DNA from 2 places in the Psychrosphaera aestuarii genome. Region 2 is predicted to be linked to the other one. Evidence: predicted binding sites of a transcription regulator. Region 2 holds the regulator's gene; the other holds the start of a gene.
The links. The regulator NrdR, encoded in region 2, represses ribonucleotide reductase genes. The targets are predictions, from matches to a motif close to AAACACNANATNTNGTGTTT.
Positions count from the first base shown of each region.

Region 1: a site for NrdR is predicted at 4,758-4,777, ahead of nrdA (class 1a ribonucleoside-diphosphate reductase subunit alpha). Genes of this name have one in related genera too.

Region 1 covers NZ_CP072844.1:1,804,022-1,812,861, reverse strand. Annotated here, with positions in the region: gene serC (3-phosphoserine/phosphohydroxythreonine transaminase) at 1-655, opposite strand, end outside; gene gyrA (DNA topoisomerase (ATP-hydrolyzing) subunit A) at 877-3,564, opposite strand; gene ubiG (bifunctional 2-polyprenyl-6-hydroxyphenol methylase/3-demethylubiquinol 3-O-methyltransferase UbiG) at 3,811-4,539, shown strand; gene nrdA (class 1a ribonucleoside-diphosphate reductase subunit alpha) at 4,866-7,181, shown strand; gene nrdB (class Ia ribonucleoside-diphosphate reductase subunit beta) at 7,222-8,352, shown strand; gene yfaE (class I ribonucleotide reductase maintenance protein YfaE) at 8,379-8,645, shown strand; gene J9318_RS08240 (DUF2987 domain-containing protein) at 8,649-8,840, opposite strand, start outside.
Region 2 covers NZ_CP072844.1:1,367,521-1,376,360, reverse strand. Annotated here, with positions in the region: gene thiL (thiamine-phosphate kinase) at 1-587, opposite strand, end outside; gene nusB (transcription antitermination factor NusB) at 616-1,035, opposite strand; gene ribH (6,7-dimethyl-8-ribityllumazine synthase) at 1,045-1,509, opposite strand; gene ribBA (bifunctional 3,4-dihydroxy-2-butanone-4-phosphate synthase/GTP cyclohydrolase II) at 1,600-2,709, opposite strand; gene J9318_RS06160 (riboflavin synthase) at 2,735-3,394, opposite strand; gene ribD (bifunctional diaminohydroxyphosphoribosylaminopyrimidine deaminase/5-amino-6-(5-phosphoribosylamino)uracil reductase RibD) at 3,421-4,620, opposite strand; gene nrdR (transcriptional regulator NrdR) at 4,629-5,129, opposite strand; gene glyA (serine hydroxymethyltransferase) at 5,210-6,466, opposite strand; gene J9318_RS06140 (response regulator transcription factor) at 6,614-7,720, opposite strand; gene ettA (energy-dependent translational throttle protein EttA) at 7,943-8,840, shown strand, end outside.

The sequences.
Region 1 (8,840 bases), 440 kb from region 2:
GTTTTAGTAACGCGTTTTTAATGATTACAATGGTAAGTCCCGACGGACCAATGTTTTTTTGTGCACCAGCATAAATCAGGTCAAAATCATTAACATCAATAACACGAGATAAAATAGTCGATGACATATCGGCAACAACACATAAGTTACGCGATACTTTTTTTGGTGATTCGAATACTTCGATACCATCTACTGTCTCATTTGGACAATAATGAACAAAGTCTACTTCGTCATCTAATTGCCATTGTTCGACAGGGAGAACCGAATAAAGATTATTGTTATTTATGACCGGCTTTGTTTCTTTTATTTGCCCAAACTTCTCGGCTTCTTTAACTGCATCTGCAGACCAGGAACCAGTTGTGACATAATGGGCGCCATCACTGCTACCTTGCTTCAATAAGTTTAATGGTACTGCTGAAAATTGGCCTCGACCGCCACCATGCATAAATAAAACACTATAGTCTTCAGGGATATTGAGTAAACGTGTTAGGCCTTCGACCGCTTCGTTATAAACGTTAATAAACTCTTTGCTACGATGACTCATTTCCATTACTGAGCAACCCGTGTTACTCCAGTCGAGTAACTCAGCTTGCGCAATTTTCAAAACATCATCTGGAAGCTTTGCCGGACCCGCGCAAAAGTTATATTTAATCATAGTGTTCTCAAAAGAAATGAACGGAAAAGTTGAATAAAGACTCTAACTCTATGAAACCAATTTCTCAACTCAATTTTGTGGTGGTTTACATATAATTTCATAATCGAAATGGAACAGTCTCACCTTGTTGTTTTAACGCACTCAATTTTAATAAATATCTAAATGAAAAACAAAAAAGGCCCCTTTAAGGAGCCTTTTTATATAAATATTTAAGTAACTGTTTACACTTCGTCGTCTTCAGCTGCATCTTTTGAGTCGGCAGGAACATTTGAGGTGCCTTCGCCTTCTGATGAGTCAACCTTTGATTCCGTTGAATCTTGCTCTAGGTCTGCACCTTCAGCAATGATTGGATTTCCATCTTCGTCCAATTCAACTTCTTCTTCGATTTCTTCAATACGAGCTAGACCAACAACAAGTTCGCCTTCAATTGTTCGAATTAAACGAACGCCTTGTGTGTTTCGGCCAACAACAGAGACTTCTTCGACTCTTGTTCTAACTAAAGTGCCCTTATTACTGATGATCATTATTTCATGATTATCAGCAACTTGAGTTGCACCTACCACCAAGCCATTACGTTCACTAACTTTAATAGAAACAACGCCTTGAGTTGCTCGACTCTTAGCCGGGTACTCATGCTGTGGTGTACGTTTACCGAAGCCGTTTTCAGTAATGGTTAAGATGTTATCCTCATGGTTAGGGATAATAAGTGACACTACTTTCGCATCGTCTGTTAACTTAATGCCACGCACACCCGTTGCTGTACGTCCCATTCCACGAACTTGATTTTCATGGAAACGAACAACTTTACCGTTTTGAGAGAACAACATAATTTCGTCTTCACCATTAGTGATGTCAACGCCAATCAATTTATCGCCTTCATTCAAGTTTACGGCAATAATACCGTTTGAGCGAGGTCGAGAGTATTCTGTTAAGGCTGTTTTCTTAACGGTACCGTTGGCTGTCGCCATGAAGACAAACTTACCTTCTTCAAATTCACGTACAGGCAAAATAGCCGTAATTTTCTCATCTGTGTCTAACGGTAAAATATTTACAATTGGACGGCCACGAGATTGACGACTTGCTAGTGGTAATTGATAAACTTTTAACCAATACAAGCGACCAAAGTCAGAGAAACAAAGAATAGTATCGTGTGTATTTGCAATTAATAACTTCTCGATGAAATCTTCATCTTTCATTTTAGTTGCAGACTTACCTCTACCGCCACGGCGTTGAGCTTGATAGTCTGTTAACGGCTGATACTTGGTATAACCCTCATGAGAAAGTGTTACAACAACATCTTCTTCGTTAATTAGGTCTTCTAAATTAATATCATGTGACGCATCACGAATTTCTGTACAGCGTTCATCACCGTAAGTCGCACGTATTAACTCGATTTCTTCACGAATAACTTCCATTAAACGTGCTGGACTACCTAAAATCTCAAGTAATTCTGCTATTAGCTCTAAAAGCTCAGCATATTCACCAAGGATCTTTTCGTGTTCGAGACCGGTTAACTTATGAAGTCTAAGTTCTAAAATTGCTTGAGCTTGCTGTTCAGTCATAAAGTACTGACCGTCACGAATACCAAACTCATCTTCTAGCCACTCTGGACGCGCTGCATCATCACCTGCACGTTCTAACATGGCTGCAACAGAACCTAAGTTCCATCCACGAGAAGTTAAGCGAATTTTTGCTTCAGCTGGCGTTGGAGACGTCTTAATTAGCTCAATAATTTCGTCGATGTTTGCTAATGCAATGGCTAGAGCTTCAAGTATGTGTGCACGATCACGAGCTTTACGTAAGTCAAATACTGTTCTGCGAGTAACAACTTCACGTCTGTGCGACAAGAAGGCTTCAAGCATTTCTTTTAGGTTGAATATCTTTGGCTGACCATGGTCAAGCGCAACCATGTTAATACCAAACACGGTTTGCATTTGAGTCAATGCAAATAAGTGATTTAGAATTACTTCAGTCGGCTCACCACGTTTAAGTTCAATAACGATACGCATACCGTCTTTATCAGACTCGTCACGAAGTGCAGAAATGCCCTCTAGCTTTTTATCTTTTACTAATTCAGCAATTTTTTCAATTAAGCGGGCTTTGTTAACTTGATAAGGTATTTCGTTAACAATGATTGTATCTTTACCCGTTTTTTCATCCGTTTCGATTTCTGTTTTAGCGCGAATATAAACTTTACCACGACCGGTACGGTATGCTTCTTCAATGCCTTTACGGCCATTAATAATAGCACCCGTTGGGAAATCAGGGCCTGGAATATGAGTCATCAACTCTTCTAGGTCCATGTCAGGGTTATGTGATAAGGCTAAAGTAGCATCAACAACTTCACGTAATGAGTGTGGAGGAATGTTTGTTGCCATACCAACAGCGATACCAGACGAACCATTGATCAGTAAGTTAGGAACCTTGGTTGGTAACACCGCTGGAATAAATTCGGTACCATCATAGTTTGGAACAAAATCAACTGTCTCTTTTTCTAAGTCAGCTAATAGCTCGTGAGCTAGTTTTTCCATACGTACTTCGGTATAACGCATGGCAGCCGCTGAATCACCGTCAATTGAACCAAAGTTACCCTGGCCATCAACTAATGTATAACGTAAAGAGAAAGGCTGAGCCATACGTACAATTGTATCGTATACGGCGCTGTCACCATGTGGATGGTATTTACCAATTACATCACCTACTACACGAGCAGATTTTTTGTAAGGCTTGTTCCAGTCATTGCGCAATTCATTCATTGCGAATAATACACGTCGATGTACTGGTTTTAATCCATCACGAACATCTGGTAATGCACGACCTACAATTACGCTCATCGCATAATCTAGGTAACTGGTTTTTAATTCTTCTTCAATATTAATCGGGCTAATATTGTTGGCAAGATCTGTCATAAACGCACTGTTCCCTGCAACTACTTTAATGAAGTTTTATTGTTATAAAGTCAGCTCGCGATTGTAACACAATGACGATAACTGGCTAGTTTAAATTAGTAATTTGTCCGACATCTAATTAAACATCAATCTATAACTTTTTTATACAAAAACAAAATTTTTCTACTTCAAAGATCCTTGATCCATCTTTATAATAAATTTTAGTTGTGTCATCTTACCCTGGTGGCGATAAATTAATGGATCAAAATGAAGCCTGAACAGAATCCTCAAAATGTAACTAATGTTGATGATAGTGAAATCAATAAGTTTAACTCTATAGCAGCGGCTTGGTGGGATAAAGAAGGAGACTTTAAACCTCTACATTTATTGAACCCTACTCGTGTTGCATATATCCAAGAAAAAACAAATGGTGTCGACCAACAAGTTGTTTTAGATATTGGTTGCGGTGGTGGTATTTTTGCTGAGCAATTGGCTAAGTTAGGTGCTGATGTCACTGGTATCGATCTCGCTGATGACTCGCTAAATGTTGCCCGACTTCATGCTATGGAATCTAAAATAGCGAATGTAGAGTATATAAAAGCTAGCGCAGAACAATTCGCAAATGAATACCCAGACAAGTATGACATAGTTACCTGTCTGGAAATGCTCGAACATGTACCTGATCCCGAGTCTGTTGTCCGTGCGGCGATTACATTATGTAAGCCTGGAGGAAAGGTATTTTTCTCAACGCTTGATAAAACATTAAAGAGTTATTTATTAGCGATTATTGCCGCAGAAAAGTTATTAAAAATCGTTCCTGACGGAACGCATGACTTTGATAAGTTTATAAAACCAGCCCAACTCATTGGATGGGCTGAACGGCATGGTGTAAAGGTAAAAGAAGCAGTAGGTGTACATTTTAATCCGTTTACCGAGCAGTTTAAGATTAAACCTGGAGTAGATGTAAACTATTTAATCTACTGTGAAAAACTGTAACTAAAGTGGGCTCGTTTTGAGCCCTTTTTTATGAATTTTTTCGAATAAAAAAAAAGATCTTTTTTTAGTTTTTAACTAGATTTTTTCTGTCGGTATTTGACAGTAATTGTCATAGCGTTAGGGAACACTTACCCTGTAAAAAAGTGGCTATATTTACCACAACATTTAGGGTTGCATTGAGACTCAACACACTCTATCTTGTGGCACTGTAATAATTAAAACACTATATGATGTGTTTTTATCCAATGGGTAAAATAATTGGTTAATGTTAATACGATTAGCATAATCCGTGCGCATACAATAAAAATAAAGGACAAGCAGGCCAGATGAATACCAGCCTTTCTGTTAGCAAACGAGACGGTTCTAAAGAACCTCTCGACTTAGATAAAATCCATAGAGTCATTACTTGGGCCGCTAAAGGTCTAGATAATGTATCTGTATCTGAAGTTGAAATTCGCTCTCATATACAATTTTATGACGGCATTAAAACAGAAGACATCCATGAAACTATTATCAAAGCAGCCGCAGATCTGATTTCAGAAACCAGCCCTGACTATCAATATATGTCAGCGCGTTTAGCTGTGTTTCATCTACGTAAAAAAGCGTATGGTCAGTTTGAGCCACCTCGTTTGTACGATCATGTTAAAAAGATGGTTGCAGATAAGCGTTATGACGAGCATTTGCTCGCAGACTTTACCGAAGCAGAATTCGATGCGATGGACGAGTTTATGGTCCATAACCGCGATCTTGATTTTAGCTATGCAGCGGTAAAACAACTAGAAGGGAAATACTTAGTTCAAAACCGAGTTACCGGTGAAATTTATGAAAGTGCACAGTTCCTATATGTCCTTGTAGCAGCTTGCCTTTTTGCTAAGTATCCAGCAGACACTCGATTAGATTACATTCGTCGTTTTTATGATGCTGCTTCACAGTTTAAAATTTCTTTACCAACACCGATTATGTCTGGTGTGCGCACACCAACTCGTCAATTTAGCTCGTGTGTTCTAATTGAAGCTGGCGATAATTTGGACTCAATTAACGCAACGTCGTCCGCTATAGTAAAGTATGTAAGCCAACGCGCTGGTATTGGTATCAATGCTGGTCGTATTAGAGCCCTAGGTAGCTCTATTAGAAACGGCGAGGCTTTCCATACAGGCTGTATCCCTTTTTACAAACATTTTCAAACAGCCGTTAAAAGTTGTTCGCAAGGTGGTGTACGTGGTGGTGCCGCTACCCTATTCTATCCACTTTGGCACTTAGAAGTAGAGTCTCTTTTAGTACTTAAAAACAACCGCGGTGTTGAAGAAAACCGAGTTCGCCACTTAGATTACGGCGTACAGTTTAACCGCACTATGTATTCTCGTTTGATTAAAGATGATTACATTACGTTGTTCAGTCCATCTGATGTTCCTGGCTTATACGATGCTTACTTCGAAGACCAGGACAAGTTCGAAGAGTTATATGTAAAATACGAAAACGATGAAAGTATTCGTAAGAAACGTATAAAAGCTATTGAGTTATTTAGCTTGTTCCTAAACGAACGTGCTAGCACAGGCCGTATTTATTTACAGAACGTCGATCACTGTAATACACACAGTCCTTTTAATCCTAAATTAGCGCCAGTTAGACAAAGTAACCTTTGTTTAGAAATCGCATTGCCAACTAAACCGCTTCAGCACATTAATGATGAAGAAGGTGAGATTGCCTTGTGTACACTGTCTGCATTTAACTTAGGAGCCATTGACTCTTTAGATGAATTAGAAGAGTTGGCAGAACTTGCTGTTCGTGCTTTAGATAACTTACTTGATTATCAAGATTACCCAGTAATTGCTGCTAAAAATGCAACTATGGGTCGTCGTACTCTAGGTATAGGCGTTATTAATATGGCCTACTACCTAGCCAAGAATGGTGCTAAGTATTCGGATGGTTCTGGCAACAACCTTACGCACAGAACCTTTGAAGCCATTCAGTATTACCTATTAAAAGCATCGAATGTTTTAGCAAAAGAGCAAGGGGCTTGTCCTAAGTTTAATGAGACCACCTATTCTCAAGGTATCTTACCAATAGATACTTATAAAAAAGCAGTAGATGAGTTTTGTGATGAGCCTTTACATTTAGATTGGGAAGGCTTGCGCGCAGACATGGTTAAGTATGGTTTACGTAATTCTACACTTTCTGCATTGATGCCTTCTGAAACTTCATCACAGATTTCAAATGCTACTAATGGTATTGAGCCACCGCGTGGTTTGATTTCTATAAAAGCAAGTAAAGACGGTATTCTTAAGCAAGTAGTACCAGAAATTGCTACATTACGTGACCAATATGAATTGTTGTGGAGCCTAGAAAATAACACTGGTTATTTGCAGCTTGTCGGTATTATGCAGAAGTTTATTGACCAAACGATATCTGCAAACACAAATTATGATCCAAGCAATTACCCTGATCATAGAGTGCCTATGCAGCAGTTATTGAAAGACTTGTTGATGGCTTATAAATATGGCGTAAAAACACTTTACTACCATAACACTCGTGACCAAGCTGGTACGGTAACTGATGGTGGCAAAACAAAATCGGTAGAGCCTCCAACAACAGTTGTAATTGAAGACGATGAAGACTGTGAAGGCGGTGCGTGTAAAATTTAATTACACGCCATTCATAACCTAATTAAATAGAGTAAAGATAATGCGTTATACCACTTTTAATCAAAAAGATGTTAATCCACTAGAGCAGCCGATGTTTTTTGGCGAAACGGTCAACGTTGCTCGTTACGACCAGCAACGTCATTCCATTTTCGAGAAGCTAATTGAAAAACAACTTTCTTTTTTCTGGCGTCCAGAAGAGATTGACGTAAGTCGTGACAGAGCCGATTTCCAGTCTATGACAGAAAGTGAAAAACATATCTTTATTTCTAATTTAAAGTATCAAACGCTGTTAGATTCTGTTCAAGGTCGAAGCCCTAACGTAGCTCTTTTACCAATAACGTCTTTACCAGAATTAGAAACTTGGATTGAAACATGGTCTTTTAGTGAAACTATTCACTCACGTTCATATACACACATCCTTCGAAATTTGTTTAACGACCCTAGCCCGATCTTTGATGATATAGTTAGAAATGAAGAGATACTCAAGCGTGCTACTGATATATCTCAATATTACGATGATTTAATATTTCACACACAGTTATTTCAAACACTAGGTGAAGGCAAGCATACTATTGAAGGCGTTGAGTATAATGTTACAACTCGCGAATTAAAGAAAAAGCTTTATCTTGCTGTAAATTCTATTAATGCGCTTGAAGCTATCCGTTTTTACGTAAGCTTTGCTTGTACTTTTGCATTCGCAGAACGTGAAATCATGGAAGGCAACTCAAAAATTATTCGCTTGATCGCGCGTGACGAAAACCTTCATTTAACCTCTACGCAACACATCATTAACTTGTGGGCTGATGGGCAAGACGATCCAGAAATGCAAGAAATCAGTGTTGAGTGTTTTGCTGAAGCACAGCAAATCTTCCTTAAAGCAGTTGAGCAAGAAAAAGAATGGGCGACTTACCTATTTAAAGATGGCTCAATGATAGGTTTAAATGAAGAGATTCTTTGTCAGTATGTTGAATACATCGCAAATCATCGTATGGCCGCTATTGGTATGCCGACTATGTTTGATGTAAAAAGCAACCCATTGCCATGGATGAATAAATACTTAGAATCAGATAACGTACAAGTTGCTCCACAAGAAGCTGAAATTAGCTCTTACTTGGTGGGTCAAATCGACTCTGAAGTAAACGCGGCAGCGTTTGACGGTTTTGAATTGTAATTGAGTCATCAATTACAATTCTTTATATGGCAAAAGTTCATGTAACTCGAAGTGACAAAGCTGATACTGATTTTGAGTATACAAGCTCAGATAAAACGTTGCTCGATTCATTACAGTCTAATGGCGTAGACATGCTGTATCATTGCCGAGAAGGTTTTTGTGGCGCTTGTAGATGTAAGTTGAAAAGTGGTTCAGTTGAATATTTAAATGAACCACTGGCCTTTGTTCGCAAAGGTGAGATCTTGACTTGCTGTAGTCAACCTAATGAAGATATAGAAATAGAGCTTTTGTAAGCTCTATTTTTTTATGTAAGGTACTACTTTATTGGGTCTTTCATTAAAGCGTACTTTCTTAGAAGGGTCGGTCATTTCTATTTTGGTGATCGTACAACCTAAATCATTGCAAACGCCTACGCCTGGGGTTTGAATTTGCAGCTTGGTACCTGCTTTCCCAAGAAACGTAAGACCGACAACGTCAGGCGCTAAAAA
Region 2 (8,840 bases):
GCCGCAATTCGAGCTACTGGAAAGTCAAAGCGTTGCTGAATGTGCTCAGCGATATCACTTGGAAAAGTTAAACCTTTTAACTTTGACTCAACCGCTAACGCAGACTCGCCCAGTTCACCGGTGACATAGATCCAATCACCTGCTTTTGCTCCTGATCTTAAAAGTGCTTTATCTTCAGTGACAAAACCTTTCAAACTTACGGTTACAGCAAGAGGACCTTGAGTGGTATCGCCACCAACAATTTGAACATTATAGTATTCGGCAATTTCAAATAAACCGTCTGCAAACTCTTTTACCCACTGCTCGTCTGCCGAAGGCAATGTAATAGCAACAGACGCCCATGCTGGCTCTGCCCCCATTGCAGCAAAGTCACTCAAATTAACTGCTAGACAGCGATGTCCGATTGAGCGAGCGCTTGTATCTGTAAAAAAGTGAGTGTTTTCAACCATGGTATCTGTTGCAACAACGAGCAGCTTATCCTGCGGCATCTTTATTAAAGCGGCGTCATCACCGACGCCGACAGTAACATCTTTACGTTGCGGACCACGGCCTGAAAAGTAAGTTTGAATCATTTCAAACTCTTTCATAACCATTTCCCTTCTGGTATCAGTAGAATTATCTTAGAGGAATTCGAAGATCTTTTGCGGCTCTATCAAGTACACCGTTTACAAAACGGTGGCTATCGTCAGCACCAAACTTTTTAGCAAGCTCAATACCTTCGTTAATAGCTACTTTATATGGCACATCAACTCTAAACTTAAGTTCAAAGGCAGATAAACGCATGATTGCTTTTTCAATTTGATCCACTTCTTCATATGGGCGTTCCGTATATGGCGTTAAAGCCGTATCTAGCTCTTTGTAATGAGCCGCCACACCGCGAATCGCTTCTTTGAAAAATTCGACATCAATTTTGTTTACATCATTGTCTAATAAAAACTGTTGCTCAATATCACTAACGTGATTTTGGCTAATCTGCCATGAGTAAATAGCTTGTACCGCTAACGCTCTCGCTTTTCTTCGTGCTGCTGGTTTCATTAGAGTGCCTTAGATTTGATCCATTACGTTGACCATTTCAAGCGCACCAAGGGCAGCTTCGCCACCTTTGTTACCGGCTTTAGTGCCAGAACGCTCTATCGCTTGTTCGATGCTATCAGTCGTAATGACACCAAACGCTACTGGAATATCAAACTCAAGAGAGACAGTAGCTAAGCCTTTGTTACACTCGCCTGCAACAAAATCAAAATGAGGCGTACCGCCGCGAATAACTGCGCCAATCGCAATAATAGCGTCTACATCGCCACGCTTTGCAATCTTTTTCGCTGCTAATGGTAATTCATAAGCTCCAGGAACATAAACAATTGTTATATCGTCTTGATTCACTTCGCCGTGACGCTCTAATGCATCAACTGCACCCTCTAACAAGCTATCAACCACAAAGTGGTTAAAGCGAGATACTACAATTGCGAATTTTTTACCTGTAGCACGAAAATTGCCTTCGATTACGTTCATTCGTAAACCTTATTTCTTATCTTTAAAAAATTTTGCGCGATAATACCACAACATATTAGTAGATGTTAGCAGATCGCGCGATCTTAGATCTTATTCACTTACATACTCAACAACTTCTAAGCCAAAGCCGGAAAGTGCATGGTATTTTTTAGGTGAACTTAATAAGCGCATTTTGTTAACGCCAAGCTGTGCAAGTATTTGCGAGCCCACGCCAACATTTCGAGAGGTACCTTGCCATTTAGCTGGCGGTAAATTATCGCCATTGTCTTCAGCTTCAAAGCGTTTAACAATATTAATAAGTTCTTGGTTACTTTCTTGTTTTCCTAATAAGACAAGAACCCCGCCTTCATCAGCAATTTTCTTTAATGCTGAGTCAATTGAAAAGCTTCTGTTAACTGAACGGTCAGAGCTCAATAAGTCACTGAAAGTATTTTGTAAATGAACACGCACTAGCGGCGCTTCCATTGCGTTTAAATCGCCTTTTACCATTGCAAAATGTAGTTGCTCATCGATGGTGTCTTTAAATGTAACTAAGTTAAATTCACCAAACTGCGTAGGTATTTTGCAGCTTGCAATGCGCTCTACCGTCGTTTCATTTAGGTTTCGGTATTCAATTAAATCGGCGATCGTTCCAATTTTTAAATCATGCTTTTTCGCAAAAATTTCTAAATCCGGTCGACGCGCCATCGAGCCATCTTCATTTAAAATTTCAACAATAACACCCGAGTCTGTGCGGCCAGCTAATCGAGCCAAATCTACAGCAGCCTCTGTGTGTCCTGCACGAGTTAGAACACCACCTTTTTTAGCCACCAGTGGAAAAATATGCCCTGGCTGGACGATATCGGATGGTTTAGCGTCGGCTGCTACAGCTGCTTGAATTGTTCTTGCTCTATCAGCAGCACTAATGCCTGTGGTAACGCCCTCAGCAGCCTCTATTGATACAGTAAAGTTCGTAGCGAACTGTGCATTATTATTATCAACCATTAACGTTAGGTTTAGCGCGCGAGCTCGCTCTTCTGTCATCGGCAAACAAACTAAACCTCGAGCGTGTGTCACCATGAAGTTTATATGCTCTGGCGTCAACATATCTGCCGCCATTATCAGATCACCCTCATTTTCTCGGTCTTCATCGTCCATCAAGATAACCATTTTACCGTGACGAATATCTTCAATTATTTCTTCTGGTGTATTTAATTTCATTTTTTCTACCAATTTAGGGTGAAGCTTATTTTTTCAGATAACCTGCTCGCGCCAATAAAGACATATCAACACCTGATGAAGACTCTCCACCAGCTGCCTGTCCGAGCAGTCGTTCTACGTATCTTGCTATTATATCTATTTCAATATTTACTGCATCACCTACCACTGCATTCGCTAACGTAGTTTCAGCAAAAGTATGGGGGACAATTGTCAACTTACATTGACCATCCGTAACATCATTTACAGTAAGGCTTATACCATCAACCGTAATTGAGCCTTTTTTTACGACATATTTTGAAAGTTGGCTAGGTATGCTAATCCAAATATCTTTTGCTCTGCCATTGTCATATATAGACGCTATGTGACATACAGCATCGACATGACCACTAACCATGTGGCCACCAAAGCGAGTTGTTGGTAACATCGCCTTCTCTAAATTTACAGTTTGTCCGGCTTGATAATGCTTAAAGCCCGTGTACTTTATAGTTTCATTCGATACATCGGCTTGGTAGGAGTTCGCACTTTTTGATACAACGGTCAAACAAACGCCGTTTGTAGCGATACTGTCGCCTAAATGCACATCAGAAAAATCAAAGGTTGATGACTCGACCTCTATTCGGAAGTCTTCGCCAAGACGATTGATGCTTTTGATTTTGCCAGTTGTTTCAATTATTCCTGTAAACACAGTATTCCCATATCTTATTAGCGTTGTTAAACTTTTGGTGAGTATGTTAAACGAATATCTTCGCCTACAACTCTACAGTCTAGTAAATTGAGTGATTTTGTTTGAGACATATTTTCAAGTGGACCAAAAGGAACTAAATCCATTCCGCCTATACCCATCAGTTTTGGTGCGACATAGACAATAAGCTCATCAAATAGGTTACTAACGATAAAAGAACCAGCAAGCTTACCTCCTGCTTCCACCCATAGGTTATTGATTTGCAAACTACTACAAATAGCTAACACTTGCGCTATATCAAAACCACTTTGTTGGTCATAGTTCGCACCTATAATGCGGATATCGCCTCTGTCTTTAAACTCTTTTTGGAACTCTGACAAACCAGTATTTGATTTTATAATCACAATACCTGGGGTATCTGCGCTATTTGAGTCCAAGTCAATATTAAACAAATCAAGCTCATCGATTGTCGAGCGTTTAATTCTATTGTGTCCGTCTAAAATAACCTTAATTGGCTGACGAATTTGAGTAACAACACCATTGTAAGGGTACATAAACTCGAGTTGTTCTTCACGAACGTTTAGCCTTGCATTATCAACTAAAACCGTTTGTGCTGTTGTTAGAATAGCGCAACTCGCTGCTCGATATTTTTGCACATCTGCCCGCGCAGAGGGACCTGTTATCCATTTACTTTCGCCGTTGCTAAGGGCTGTTTTTCCATCCAATGAACTTGCTAGTTTTACCCGGACAAAAGGCTTGTTTTTTTCCATACGACTAAAAAAACCGTAATTTAAAGCTCGAGCATCGGCCTCTAACAAACCGACATGCACTTCGATACCAGCTCCTTTAAGTATTGCGATACCATTACCTGCAACTTGCGGGTTCGGATCAAGCATAGCGACAAACACGGTTGCCACTTTAGCCTCAATCAACCGAAGTGCACAAGGTGGGGTTCGGCCATAATGACTACACGGCTCTAATGTTACATAGGCCGTAGCACCTAAAGAGTCCTCCACGGATACATCGGCCAGCGCATTGACTTCGGCGTGACCACTACCCGCTTTTTTGTGCCACCCTTGCGAGATTATCTTGTTATTCTTAACAATAACACAACCTACGTTTGGGTTTGGTGATGTGGTATATGTCCCTTTTTTTGCAAGCTGAATAGCATGGGCCATGAACTCATGTTCTTGAAGAGTGTAGTGCTTACTTGGACTTTTTTCAGGCATTATTTGTCTTATTCAAATAGTTTCGATTGGCGGCTTTTTAGTTCTTTAGCTGAGTCTACTTGCTGACCTATTTTAGCAATTTCTTCACCAAACTCTTTGATATCTTCAAAGGAACGATAGACTGAGGCGAATCTGACGTATGCAACCTTATCTAGCTGAACGAGTCCATCCATAATAAGACTACCAATGAACTCTGAGGAGATCTCACGCTCTCCGGTATTCCTGATTTCTTTTTTGATTGAAAGGATAAGTTGATCAACTTGTTCAGTACAAACGGGTCTTTTCTCAATAGCGCGTAGAATGCCAGCACTCATCTTTTCTTCATTAAATGGCTCACGTTTACTATCTCGTTTTACCACTTTCGGCATGACCAACTCGGCACCTTCAAAAGTGGTAAACCTTTCATTGCATTCATTGCATGCACGGCGCCTGCGCACTTGCGAGCCACCGCCAACAAGACGCGAGTCAATTACTTTGGTTTCCGTTGCCGTGCAAAATGGACAATGCATATGTGTTTTCCTAGGAATAATAAAAAAGCCGTGTTTCCACGGCTTTAAATATTAACACAGCTTTTGCTGTAAAAAATAGACTAAGCGTAAACAGGAAAGCGTGCGCACAACGCAACAACTTTCTCTTTCACCGCAGCTAGGCTCGCTTCATTGTTAATATCATCTAACACATCACAAATCAGGTTAGAAAGCTCTACCATTTCCGCTTCTTTCATGCCACGACGAGTAACCGCTGGTGTGCCCAAGCGAAGTCCTGAGGTTACAAACGGAGAACGAGGATCATTTGGTACAGAGTTTTTGTTTACTGTAATAAACGCTTTACTTAATGCAGCGTCAGCTTCTTTGCCAGTAATATCTTTATTGATTAAATCAACTAAGAACAAGTGGTTTTGAGTGCCACCTGAAACAATGTTGTAACCGCGCTCTTGCATTACTGAACACATTTTTTGTGCATTTAATAAAACTTGAGCTTGGTATTCCTTAAATTCAGGTTGTAGTGCCTCTTTAAAGGCTACTGCTTTAGCCGCAATAACGTGACACAAAGGTCCACCTTGTCCACCTGGGAAAACCGCACTATTTAATTTTTTATACAGATCTTCATCGTTCGCACCCGAGATGATTAAACCTCCACGCGGGCCCGCTAAGGTCTTATGAGTAGTTGTAGAAACAACATGTGCATGAGGGACCGGATTCGGATAAACACCAGCAGCCACTAAGCCAGCTACATGTGCCATGTCGACGAATAAATATGCACCTACTTTATCAGCAATCTCACGAAAACGTGCCCAATCTACGATGCCTGAGTAAGCTGAAAATCCTGCGATGATCATTTTTGGCTGGTGTTCATCGGCAAGTTGCTCAACTTGTTTGTAATCTATTTCGCCAGTTTCTTCATCAAGACCGTATGGAATCGCGTTATACGTTTTACCAGAAAAGTTAACATGTGAACCGTGTGTTAAATGGCCACCATGCGCGAGACTCATACCTAAATAAGTATCGCCCGGATTTAATAAAGCTTGAAAAACCGCCGAGTTTGCTTGAGAGCCTGAGTGCGGTTGAACATTTGCATAGGTAGAACCAAAAAGCTGGTTAGCTCTGTCAATTGCTAGTTGTTCAGTTACATCAACATACTCACAACCACCATAATAGCGCTTACCAGGGTAACCTTCGGCGTATTTGTTTGTTAATTGAGAGCCTTGAGCCTGCATAACGCGTGGACTTGTGTAGTTTTCAGAAGCAATCAACTCAATATGATGTTCTTGACGTTGAGTTTCTTGTTGCATTGATTCCCATAGTTCTGGGTCGAAATCTGCGATGTTCATATCACGAGTTAACATTATTACACCTCGGTACTGGTTATATAACAAACAAATGAGGCGCTTATAATACGCACTTCTTTATCAAAAGCCTATATGTTAACAATGAGATTTTTTAACTTAAATCGATTACTTTTATGAACTTGTTATTTAAAACGCAGGACTATGCTAACTCAGTAGCGTTTTCATTTCGTTAACGAGCGTTTGCAGTCGGCCTTGAAGTGTCATCAAAACATTGTTGTTTTCATCATGAGACAGTAACGTTTGCTCCATCAGTTTTGTAAAATATTCTTCCTGTTCGATGGTCAAATCGAGCTTATGAAAACTCAAGCCAATCTGCATTATGATATCGTCCATTAACTGCTGCTTATCTTGCCTTACTTGCTCAACATCTGTGTTTATTTGACTTATTACTAACGATAATTCCTTGTTCAACGACTTCAGTTCCTGCTCTCTTAAAAAGCCGATAAACCTAGCCTCAACAGCCTCGATGACAACAGTAATGATATCAATAAAAATACCATATGCTTCTTCGTCAGACTTAGGCGGATCTAAAACTAATATAGAGCAATGGGTATCTGAGACCATTAGGCGATTACCTAAGTTCTTAATTCGTTGTTTATTGTGAGTAAGCTCGAATACCTCTTTCACAATAGGTGAACACACGGTTGAGGTTTGATCAAAACAGCTCGTATTTTTGTCATTTACTAAATAAATCGCGGCATGCAAACCTTGCGATGCAAGGAAACTAAATACCGTTTGGGCAATTTCATTCTCAGAGTTGGCGTGATTAAGTTGTTTTACCATCTGTAATGACGAGCCATAGCTAGAAGCTTGCGACATGGTCGTCGTAACTAGGCTGGTTAACTCTTGACTCTGAGATTGCAGACTTTCAATCATGACGTCATATTTTAGTAACGCCTCAACTTTTGTTAACACTTGCAATGGCGAGAAAGGTTTTGCAATAAAGTCATCCGCGCCATTTTCAAAACAACTGATAATATTTTCTTGATCTTGATCGCCTGATATAAAAATGACTAATGGAGGTTTTTCAGCTTCATTATTTTTTAATGTCTTACACACTTCTTTACCGTTGATGTCGCCGAGATTGACATCTAATAGCACTAAATCAAACTTGTGAATTGCACATTCAGACAAGGCACCAGCACCCGAAAATGCCGAATGAACGTCAAACTTTTGAGAAAGTGAGTTAACCAATAATAGGTTAATTCCTTGATCATCATCCGCAACCAGTATCTTTTTCTTGTCTGCCATTTTTAAAGGAGCTCCATCAAGTTAGACCAGATATAAAAAGCCTAATTCATAAACTCAGATTGCGCAAAAAATCGTCTTGAATTTATCTGGTTAGCATTAAAATAGGTACATTTTGTTCGCGCTCGTTAATGTCACTTCCGTTAACCCCAAAAGTAATTTGCTATAACCGTTAGCTATGTCCTAAAATATCTCACCAATTAGTTCAAAAAAGAAAGAAATCAAATGGCTTTACCTGATAAATTCATTTTCTCAATGAACCGCGTAAGTAAAGTGGTTCCACCAAAAAGAACAATATTAAAAGACATCTCATTAAGCTTTTTTCCAGGCGCAAAAATTGGCGTTCTAGGTTTAAATGGTGCAGGTAAGTCTACCCTGCTAAGAATAATGGCAGGACTCGATACTGAAATTGAAGGTGAAGCTAGACCTATGCCTGGCATCAATATCGGTTACCTTCCTCAAGAGCCGGTTTTAGACGAATCTAAAACAGTACGAGAAATAGTTGAAGAAGCTGTTGCTGACGTGAAGAATGCGTTGACGCGTCTTGATGAAGTATATGCAGAGTACGCCCAAGAAGATGCAGACTTTGACGCATTAGCAAAAGAACAAGGTGAACTAGAAGCCGTTATTCAAGCTAAAGACGGTCACAACTTAGAGCACCAACTTGAAGTCGCAGCTGACGCTCTTAGATTACCGCCTTGGGACGCTACAATTGAACACCTTTCAGGCGGTGAACGTCGCCGAGTTGCTATCTGTCGACTCTTGCTAGATAAGCCTGACATGTTACTTTTAGATGAGCCAACTAACCACTTAGATGCAGAGTCGGTTGCATGGTTAGAGCGCTTTTTACATGAATACGAAGGGACGGTTGTTGCTATTACGCACGATAGATATTTCCTTGATAACGTAGCCGGCTGGATATTAGAACTAGACCGTGGTGAAGGCATTCCTTGGGAAGGCAATTATTCAAGCTGGCTTGAGCAAAAGGATCAGCGTTTAGCGCAAGAGCAACGCACTGAAAAGTCACGTCAAAAGTCGATACAGCAAGAGTTGGAATGGGTTCGCTCTAATCCTAAAGCCCGCCAATCTAAATCAAAAGCTCGTTTAGCTCGTTTTGAAGAAA